Regions from separate parts of the Paenibacillus sp. AN1007 genome, predicted to be linked through region 3. Evidence: a T-box and tRNA genes for the amino acid it is inferred to sense, from the RefSeq annotation. Region 3 holds a T-box; the other regions hold tRNA genes.
The links. A T-box is a leader RNA that pairs with one kind of tRNA and senses whether it is charged. The one in region 3 lies ahead of ABXS70_RS10655 (alanine--tRNA ligase), so its partner is inferred to be a tRNA-Ala.

Region 1 (3,284 bases), 1.4 Mb from region 3:
GACAAGCTGGTGGTGTCGGATATTCCGCTGCTGTACGAGTCGGGGCTTGAGGATGGTTTTACGGAAATTATGGTCGTTTATGTACCCCGAGCTGTACAGCTGGAGCGGCTGATGAACCGCGATCAGATGATCAAGGCTGATGCTGAAGCACGAATTGCCGCACAGATGGATATTGAACGCAAAAGAGAGCGTGCAGATATTGTCATTGATAACAGCGGTTCATGGTCCCAGACAGAGAAGCAGCTTGAATCATTTTTAACGCATAAGGGTCTGTTATGAAAATATTGCGTAAAAAACGTGTACTGCTGATTATGTTTGTTTCCTTTGTACTTGTGTTATTTCTAAATACGAACTGGATGGCCTGGTTTTATCCCATTGAATATAAGGAAGAGATTCGGGCACAGTCTCAAAGCTATGAGGTTGATCCATTTCTGATTGCTTCCATTATCAGGGTAGAGACCAATTTCAAAACGAGCAAAGAATCCAAGCGCGGTGCAATCGGATTAATGCAGCTCATGCCGGATACGGCAAATTGGATTTTGGAGCAGGCGAAAATTCCACCCACTTCGCTGGAAGAATTAAAACATGAACCTGAGCGGAATATTCAGCTGGGCACATGGTACCTGCGAAACCTGTCAGACCAGTTTAACGGCAACGAAATTGTGATGATTGCAGCCTATAATGCCGGACCGGGGAAGGTCAGCAGCTGGTTGAAAAATGGTGTATGGGATGGCACAATCGAAACGGTGAAGGATATTCCTTTTGGCGAAACACGCCACTATGTACAACGGGTTATTTACTATTATAATCAGTATGTGAAGATCTACGACACGTTCTAGAGCGATTGCTTGTCAAAAGATAAGGAGAAGCACGGAGCAGACCGGTGGTGTACCGGCCGCTCCATGCTCCTCTGTGTAACGTATTACGATGCAGATAATTATTGGTATTGACCTGCCAATTGCTGTTCTGCAATTGTTACCAGACGCTTCGTGATGTATCCACCGATCGAACCGTTCTCGTAAGAAGTCATGTTACCTTGGTATCCATCTTGTGGGATGCTGATTCCGAGTTCTTGAGCTACTTCATATTTCATTTGCTCCAGAGCTGCGGAAGCTTTAGTTACAACCAAGTTGTTGGAGTTACCGTTGCTTTGTGCCATTGCTGTTCACCTCCTCGCGGGTTGGTAAAAGTATTATGTGTCGCGAGTGCGATTTTCATAACAAGATATGCTCAGGGAATATGTGGAAAAAAGAAAACGTGGGAAGTGATTGAAGTTGAAATGTCCTTATTGTGGTTATCTGGGTACCAAAGTGCTGGACTCCAGACCAGCGAATGAATCCAAATCCATCCGCCGCCGCCGAGAATGCGAGCAGTGCGCGAGAAGATTTACAACCTTTGAAATGATCGAAGAAACACCGTTGATCGTCATTAAAAAGGATGGCAGCCGTGAAGAGTTCAGTCGCGACAAAATCCTCCGTGGATTGATTCGTGCCTGTGAGAAGCGTCCGGTATCCGTGGAAACGCTGGAGATGATGGTATCTGAAGTGGAGAAATCGCTGCGGAACACAGCCGAAGCTGAGGTAGAGAGCCGCCAGATTGGTGAGCTGTTAATGGAGCAGCTGTTTCCGGTGGATGAAGTAGCTTATGTGCGCTTCGCTTCGGTGTATCGTCAATTCAAAGACATCAACATGTTTATGAAAGAACTGAAATCACTGCTGTCCAAAGAAGATCTGGAGGACTAGCGGCGTGGGGAAAGGGAGAAGAGCAATCCGGGGCTGCATCTGGTATATGCCGTGTGTGCCCGTAACATGAATGTTCTTCTCCATAGATTTCGGTGCTTCAGAAGGGTATTGACAGTCGAGAAGGGATTTTATATGATATAGAAGTCGCCTGTAAAAATGTTTTGTAACAGTGCTGGACAAGATGTAACATCATATCCTGGGGCCTTAGCTCAGCTGGGAGAGCGCATCGCTGGCAGCGATGAGGTCAGGGGTTCGATCCCCCTAGGCTCCATAAGAGTTTAACGAGAAACGGCAGAAATGCCGTTTTTTTTGTTTGAATTAATGGTTTCTATTCAAGATGGGTGTATTAAGTCTTGTACTGTCTGATCGTGTTATTCTTGGTGAAATCATGCGGACTGCAGGCAGTAGACGCATGTGGAATCCCAAATATGATGGAACGGTTGAGGGGGATGTTATGCCGAAAAATGATAATATGTTAGCCATTCTATGGATGCTGAATTCGGGAGAGAAGTGGACTGCAAAACAAATATCCGAAAAGTTAGAAGTGAATATCAGAACCGTTTATCGCTATATTGATGCATTATGTTCTAGCGGCGTGCCTATCATATCCGACGCAGGTCATCATGGTGGATATAGTCTGCTGCATCATTTTATCAGATCACCGCTGCTGTTTGATATGGAAGAAAAGAAGACACTCCTTCATGCTGCTGTTTTTGCAAAAGAAGCTGGATACCCGTTGAGTGAGACATTAGAGAATGCGACATCCAAGTTGAAAATGTATTCGAATGAGCAGCAGGAGAGTATGCTAAACCAAGGGTTAGCTGGATTTGAAGTGATAAACCGCATGCTCAGCCCTTCGAGTCAGCTCATATTAGCGGAATTGGAGCATGCTGTAGAAAACGAAATCACTGTAGAGATGGATTACCGTACAAACCATGAAAAGAAGCCAAAGAACAGGATGATAGATCCGTATGGAATCGTTTACTGGAATAATAGATGGTATACGGTTGCGTTCTGCCATCTAAGGAATGAAATACGAAGTTTTCGGGTAGATCGGATTTTACGAATCAAGCGTACTCAACTCATTTTTAAGCGTCCTGAAGCTTTTTCTAGCCGTGAATTTTTTATGAAAAACCTGTTACCTGATCTTATGGGGAAGGAAGGGTTAATTTCTTTAAGGATCGAAGGCAGGCCGGAGGCGTTGGATGAACTAAACATGCACTGGTTTTTAGGACATCATCTGCAAGAGCGGACGTCCAATCAAGCCGTCTTTTTATTCGAGGAAAAATCCATTCATAATGCTGTCCCGTATTTTCTTCTATCCTATGGTAAATCCATTCGAATACTTGAACCCCAGAGTGTGAAAGACAGACTTGCTGCAATTGCATCAGAGTTAATGGAATATTATCAACAATAACAGCTTCACTGACAGCGGATGTCAGTGAAGCTGTTTTATAATGAGATAGTCATTGATTACCGATGGACTGTAGTCCTTGATAGATAAAAAAAGGGGAGAAATTAAAATGAAAAGAACAGTATATC
Region 2 (3,284 bases), 2.4 Mb from region 3:
TAGACAAAAATGTCCTTGTGGTAAACACCGCCTCAAAGAAGCAGTGAAGTCGATCCAAGCCATAGCTTCGGTGGTGTGTTTAGCCCCGTTACATTTTCGGCGCAGAGTCACTCGACCAGTGAGCTATTACGCACTCTTTCAATGATGGCTGCTTCTAAGCCAACATCCTGGTTGTCTGTGCAACTCCACATCCTTTCCCACTTAACACACACTTGGGGACCTTAGCTGATGGTCTGGGCTGTTTCCCTTTTGACAATGGATCTTAGCACTCACTGTCTGACTCCCGGAAGTAAGTCTATGGCATTCGGAGTTTGACTGAGCTTGGTAACCCTTGCGGGCCCCGCACCCAATCAGTGCTCTACCTCCACGACTCTGTTTTCCGAGGCTAGCCCTAAAGCTATTTCGGGGAGAACCAGCTATCTCCGAGTTCGATTGGAATTTCTCCGCTACCCCCACCTCATCCCCGCACTTTTCAACGTGCGTGGGTTCGGGCCTCCAGTGCGTGTTACCGCACCTTCACCCTGGACAGGGGTAGATCACCCGGTTTCGGGTCTACGTCCACGTACTATGTCGCCCTATTCAGACTCGCTTTCGCTGCGGCTCCGGCTCTTCACCTTAACCTTGCACGGGAACGTAACTCGCCGGTTCATTCTACAAAAGGCACGCCATCACCCTGTTGACGAACAAGTTCGCAACATAGGGCTCTGACTTTTTGTAAGCACACGGTTTCAGGTTCTATTTCACTCCCCTTCCGGGGTGCTTTTCACCTTTCCCTCACGGTACTGCTTCACTATCGGTCGCTAGGAAGTATTTAGCCTTGGCAGATGGTCCTGCCGGATTCATACGGGGTTTCACGTGCCCCGCACTACTCGGGATCCGTCTCGGAGAGAATCAACTTTCAATTACAGGGCTTTTACCTTCTTTGGCGGGCCTTTCCAGACCTCTTCGTTTAACTGACTCCTTTGTAACTCCATGTGAGACGTCCCACAACCCCAAAGAGCAAGCTCTCTGGTTTGGGCTTCTCCGCGTTCGCTCGCCGCTACTGACGGAATCACTATTGTTTTCTCTTCCTCAGGGTACTTAGATGTTTCAGTTCCCCTGGTATGCCTCTGCACAACCTATGTATTCAGTTGTGAGTAACTGGATATTACCCCAGCTGGGTTTCCCCATTCGGACATCCCCGGATCAAAGCTTGCTTACAGCTCCCCGAGGCAGTATCGTTGTTCGCCACGTCCTTCATCGGCTCCTAGCGCCTAGGCATCCTCCGTGTGCTCTTAGCAGCTTAACCAGATTGCTCCGGTTTCGTTTGCTCGCTTCCCTTGTTTTGCTTACGCAAAGCCAAAAGTCGCTCCCATCCGATACCATCGCAATTGCATTTAACTACCTTATATACACTTTCACTTGTTGACACAAGTTCAGCTCGGATGATTGTTGTTCGGTTGCTTGAACCGATCCAGCATTCATCCCTAAAAGGAATGTTCTAATTCGCGTTTGTTTCGTTTCGATATCTAGTTTTCAAAGAACACAACAAATAGATGAAATTGTTTGGTGGAGCCAAGCGGGATCGAACCGCTGACCTCCTGCTTGCAAGGCAGGCGCTCTCCCAGCTGAGCTATGGCCCCTCAAATTCCATCAAAACTGAACAAATGGAGTAGCAACTTGATACTGCTTGCAGGTCCATTGAACCTGCATATTTGAATGTCTTCGTTGCAGAAGACGATTCTCCATAGAAAGGAGGTGATCCAGCCGCACCTTCCGATACGGCTACCTTGTTACGACTTCACCCCAATCATCTATCCCACCTTCGGCGGCTGGCTCCTTGCGGTTACCCCACCGACTTCGGGTGTTATAAACTCTCGTGGTGTGACGGGCGGTGTGTACAAGACCCGGGAACGTATTCACCGCGGCATGCTGATCCGCGATTACTAGCAATTCCGACTTCATGCAGGCGAGTTGCAGCCTGCAATCCGAACTGAGACCGGCTTTTTAGGATTGGTTCCACCTCGCGGCTTCACTGCCCGTTGTACCGGCCATTGTAGTACGTGTGTAGCCCAGGTCATAAGGGGCATGATGATTTGACGTCATCCCCACCTTCCTCCGGTTTGTCACCGGCAGTCACCTTAGAGTGCCCACCCGAAGTGCTGGCAACTAAGATCAAGGGTTGCGCTCGTTGCGGGACTTAACCCAACATCTCACGACACGAGCTGACGACAACCATGCACCACCTGTCTCAACTTTCCCCGAAGGGCACCTAACGCATCTCTGCCTCGTTAGTTGGATGTCAAGACCTGGTAAGGTTCTTCGCGTTGCTTCGAATTAAACCACATACTCCACTGCTTGTGCGGGTCCCCGTCAATTCCTTTGAGTTTCAGTCTTGCGACCGTACTCCCCAGGCGGAATGCTTAATGTGTTAACTTCGGCACCAAGGGTATCGAAACCCCTAACACCTAGCATTCATCGTTTACGGCGTGGACTACCAGGGTATCTAATCCTGTTTGCTCCCCACGCTTTCGCGCCTCAGCGTCAGTTACAGCCCAGAGAGTCGCCTTCGCCACTGGTGTTCCTCCACATCTCTACGCATTTCACCGCTACACGTGGAATTCCACTCTCCTCTTCCGCACTCAAGTCACGCAGTTTCCAGTGCGATCCGGGGTTGAGCCCCGGGATTAAACACCAGACTTACATGACCGCCTGCGCGCGCTTTACGCCCAATAATTCCGGACAACGCTTGCCCCCTACGTATTACCGCGGCTGCTGGCACGTAGTTAGCCGGGGCTTTCTTCTCAGGTACCGTCACCTTGAGAGCAGTTACTCTCCCAAGCGTTCTTCCCTGGCAACAGAGCTTTACGATCCGAAAACCTTCATCACTCACGCGGCATTGCTCCGTCAGGCTTTCGCCCATTGCGGAAGATTCCCTACTGCTGCCTCCCGTAGGAGTCTGGGCCGTGTCTCAGTCCCAGTGTGGCCGATCACCCTCTCAGGTCGGCTACGCATCGTCGCCTTGGTGAGCCGTTACCTCACCAACTAGCTAATGCGCCGCAGGCCCATCCCCAAGTGACAGATTGCTCCGTCTTTCCAGTTCTCTTCAGGCGAAGAAAACAAGTATTCGGTATTAGCTACCGTTTCCGGTAGTTGTCCCAAGCTTGAGGGCAGGTTGCCTACGTGTTACTCACCCGTCCGCCGCTAACCATCCGAGAAGCAAGCTTCTCTTCAAGTCCGCTCGACTTGCATGTATTAGGCATGCCGCCAGCGTTCGTCCTGAGCCAGGATCAAACTCTCCAATA
Region 3 (3,284 bases):
TAAAATATGCCTTTAAAAGTAACGATCTTTTATTTGGCATTTTTTCATTTATTCTTACAGGGTATGCAGGTCAAGGTATTTCATAAACCTATTCCGCGGATACCTATTGGTATTCGCTTTTTTATTTGATTGGGAAAACGCATCTCGAATTACTTCGTACCTGCTTATCCTCCAAATTTTTGAATGGAGGAAATTTTATGAAACCTAAATTGATTTTAATTGAGGGAATACCAGGCTTCGGGAAAACAACAACTGCTCGATTGGTCCATGAAATTCTAACGGATACGAACATTAAAACTCAGCTTTATTTGGAAGGGAACTTGGATCATCCTGCTGACTATGATGGAGTAGCTTGTTTTAAGAAAGAAGAATACGATGAATTGTTAAATAACCATGAAAAATTTAGAGATTTATTAAATAATCGTATTATTAATGAAGGCAACCATTATTTCCTTGAATATCGAAAAATGATAAATGAAGATGCGACCCAGATTCCAAATGAATTGCTAACTGCAATTTTCAGAAACGATGTTTATGAATTAACATTAGATCACAACAAGGAACTAATTACAGAAAGATGGAAGCAGTTTACTAAACGTGCCTTGAATGGTTCAGACACTTACATTTTTGATTGCTGTTTTATGCAAAATCCTATAACAATAGGAATGATCAAATATGGTGCAGCGCATGAAGATGTCGCCAGCTACATTAAAGAACTAGAAAAAATTGTAGAGAGACTTAATCCCTTATTGATTTACGTTGAACAGAATGATCTCGAGCATTCCTTCAGAAAAGCGGTTAAGGAAAGACCTAAAGAATGGTCAGAGGGTTTTATTGAATATTATACAAATCAAGGATATGGGAAAAATTTTGGTTACATTGGGTTAGAGGGAACTCTTCAGGTTCTTAAGGCAAGAAGAGAATTGGAAGAGGAAATTTTTAATAACATAAACATAGCTAAGGTAAAGGCAAACAATTCTTCATATGATTTAAATGTTTATAAGCAATGTTTAGTGGAGATTTTAACAGAACATTTTGGCTTAACCTAACTAACAAAAATGTCATACTAGATTTTCTATAAGGACAGATTGACTAATTCCCGTCCTTTCGAAAATTTAACATAAATGTTAATTGACGGAGTTAATTAAGTATGATAGCATTGGCTTAATTTAAAACAAAAAGGCTATGATGAGAAATAGTAGCTATTAGGGATCTCACAGAGAGAAGATGGTTGGTGCGAATCTTCATTGATCTAATAGTGAAGCAGTCTCGGAGCTGTGAACCGAACAGAAGAATCTTAGTAGGCTTCAACGGAGTTCCACCGTTATTCAGGAAACAGTATCGGAGAAATCCCGTACTGATCGAGTGCAGAGCAATCTGAAGTTAGGTGGTAACACGGACATAATAGTTCGCCCTAAGTTGACAAGAAACATGTCAGCTTAGGGCTTTTTTGTTTTATTGCTTAGAATAAATAATATTGATGGAGGGATTGAGCATGGTGAGAATGACACCAGATGAGTTAAGGAGATCATATGTTGATTTTATGAAAGGAATAGGGGCTAGTCATGTGCCCTCATCCAGCTTGTTACCAGAAAATGATCCCTCGACGTTGTTTACAGGAAGTGGAATGCAGCCTATGGTTCCCTATTTATTGGGGGAAAAGCATCCGATCGGTAATGATATTGCTAATATTCAGAAGTGTTTAAGGACAGTGGATATTGACGAAGTAGGAGATACGTCTCATCTGACATTTTTTGAAATGATAGGTCGATGGGAGTTTAAAGCAAATGAAAATAACTATAAGAAAAAGCAAATTGATGCCATTTGGAATTGGCATATTATCGAATTAGGAATGGATCCTGGCAGGCTGTATATCAGTGCTTTTATAGGAAGTAATGATTTGAATATACAGAAAGATACGGAAGCCATTCGAATCTGGTCAGAAAAATTTGAATCTGTGGGTATAGAACCCATCATTGAAGATGATCCCTATCAATATGGGGTATCTAGAGGTGGAAGGATATTCTTATATGATGAAAAAGAAAATTGGTGGAGTAGAGCCGGAAGTCCATTGAATATGCCTATTGGTGAACCGGGTGGGCCTGATAGTGAAATGTTCTATGATTTTGAACCAGGCGGAGATTCACTGGATCATCCTGCTTCTGCAAGCGAAAGGTTTTTAGAAATTGGGAACAACGTATTTATGTGTTACAAAAAAGAAGACATAGGATTTGTAAAAATGCAAAATCCCAATACGGATTATGGAGGCGGATTAGAAAGGGTTGCAGCAGCCCTTAATGGTGACAAGGATATTTATAATACGGCTTTCTTCCTTAATCCCAAGAAAAAATTGATGGAGTTAAGTGGTAAACAATATACTGACGATTTAAAGTCTTTTAGAATCATACTTGATCATGTGAGAGCGGCTGTTTTTTTAATTAATGATGGCGCGGAGCCAGCTAATAGTGATGCAGGGTATATAACAAGAAGGTTATTAAGAAGGGCGATTCGTGCAGGTAAAAAAATAGGTATACAAAGAAGTTTTGTGGGCGAGTTGTCTGAGGTTTATATAGATGAAGCAGCAGCTTATGAAGATTTGATCGGTAATAAAAAGAAAGTTATCGAAGTAGTAAATAAGGAAGAAAATCTTTTCCATAGAACTTTACAGCAAGGAGAATCTGAAATACAAAACCATCTTAAGAATAAGGGTAAAGTTACAGGTGCAGATGCCTTTTATTTTTACGAAACATATGGGTTTCCCTTGGAGTTAACGGAAGAGTTTCTAACTGAAAATGGTTACAGCATGGAAGACAAGGTGTCTTATATAGAGGCGGCAAAGAAACATACGGAGAAGAGCAGAACTGCTTCTGCGGGTAAATTTAAAGGTGGATTAGCTGAACATTCAACGGAAACAACAGCGCTGCACACGGTATCTCATTTATTACTTTCTGGTTTAAGGGAAGTTTTAGGTGATCATGTTCATCAACAAGGAAGTAATATTACTTCAGAACGATTAAGGTTTGATTTCAACCATGATGAAAAACTTACGCCAGAGCAACTAGCTGCGGTGGAAAAGTATGTGAATGATGCGATTTCATCAAAGGCAGTTATCTATATTTCAGAGATGCCTAAAATCGAAGCGAAAGAAAGTAATGTTGAAGGGAATTTTTGGGATAAGTATCCGGATATCGTTAAGGTGTATACAATCAAAGATAACGAAGGGAACGTTTGGAGTCGAGAAGTGTGTGGGGGACCTCATGTAGAAGATACAACAAACTTAGGAC

Region 1: it encodes a tRNA-Ala, which carries the amino acid that the T-box ahead of ABXS70_RS10655 (alanine--tRNA ligase) is inferred to sense. The anticodon was not compared.
Region 2: it encodes a tRNA-Ala, which carries the amino acid that the T-box ahead of ABXS70_RS10655 (alanine--tRNA ligase) is inferred to sense. The anticodon was not compared.

Annotation. Positions count from the first base shown of each region.
Region 1 covers NZ_CP159992.1:3,725,699-3,728,982, reverse strand. The annotation lists gene coaE (dephospho-CoA kinase) at 1-279, shown strand, start outside; gene ABXS70_RS16500 (lytic transglycosylase domain-containing protein) at 276-839, shown strand; gene ABXS70_RS16495 (alpha/beta-type small acid-soluble spore protein) at 938-1,159, opposite strand; gene nrdR (transcriptional regulator NrdR) at 1,275-1,742, shown strand; tRNA gene ABXS70_RS16485 (tRNA-Ala) at 1,941-2,013, shown strand; gene ABXS70_RS16480 (YafY family protein) at 2,197-3,159, shown strand; gene ABXS70_RS16475 (type 1 glutamine amidotransferase family protein) at 3,266-3,284, shown strand, end outside.
Region 2 covers NZ_CP159992.1:86-3,369, reverse strand. The annotation lists rRNA gene ABXS70_RS00015 (23S ribosomal RNA) at 1-1,288, opposite strand, end outside; tRNA gene ABXS70_RS00010 (tRNA-Ala) at 1,547-1,622, opposite strand; rRNA gene ABXS70_RS00005 (16S ribosomal RNA) at 1,731-3,284, opposite strand, start outside.
Region 3 covers NZ_CP159992.1:2,372,005-2,375,288, reverse strand. The annotation lists gene ABXS70_RS10660 (hypothetical protein) at 198-1,049, shown strand; T-box leader at 1,177-1,420, shown strand; gene ABXS70_RS10655 (alanine--tRNA ligase) at 1,496-3,284, shown strand, end outside.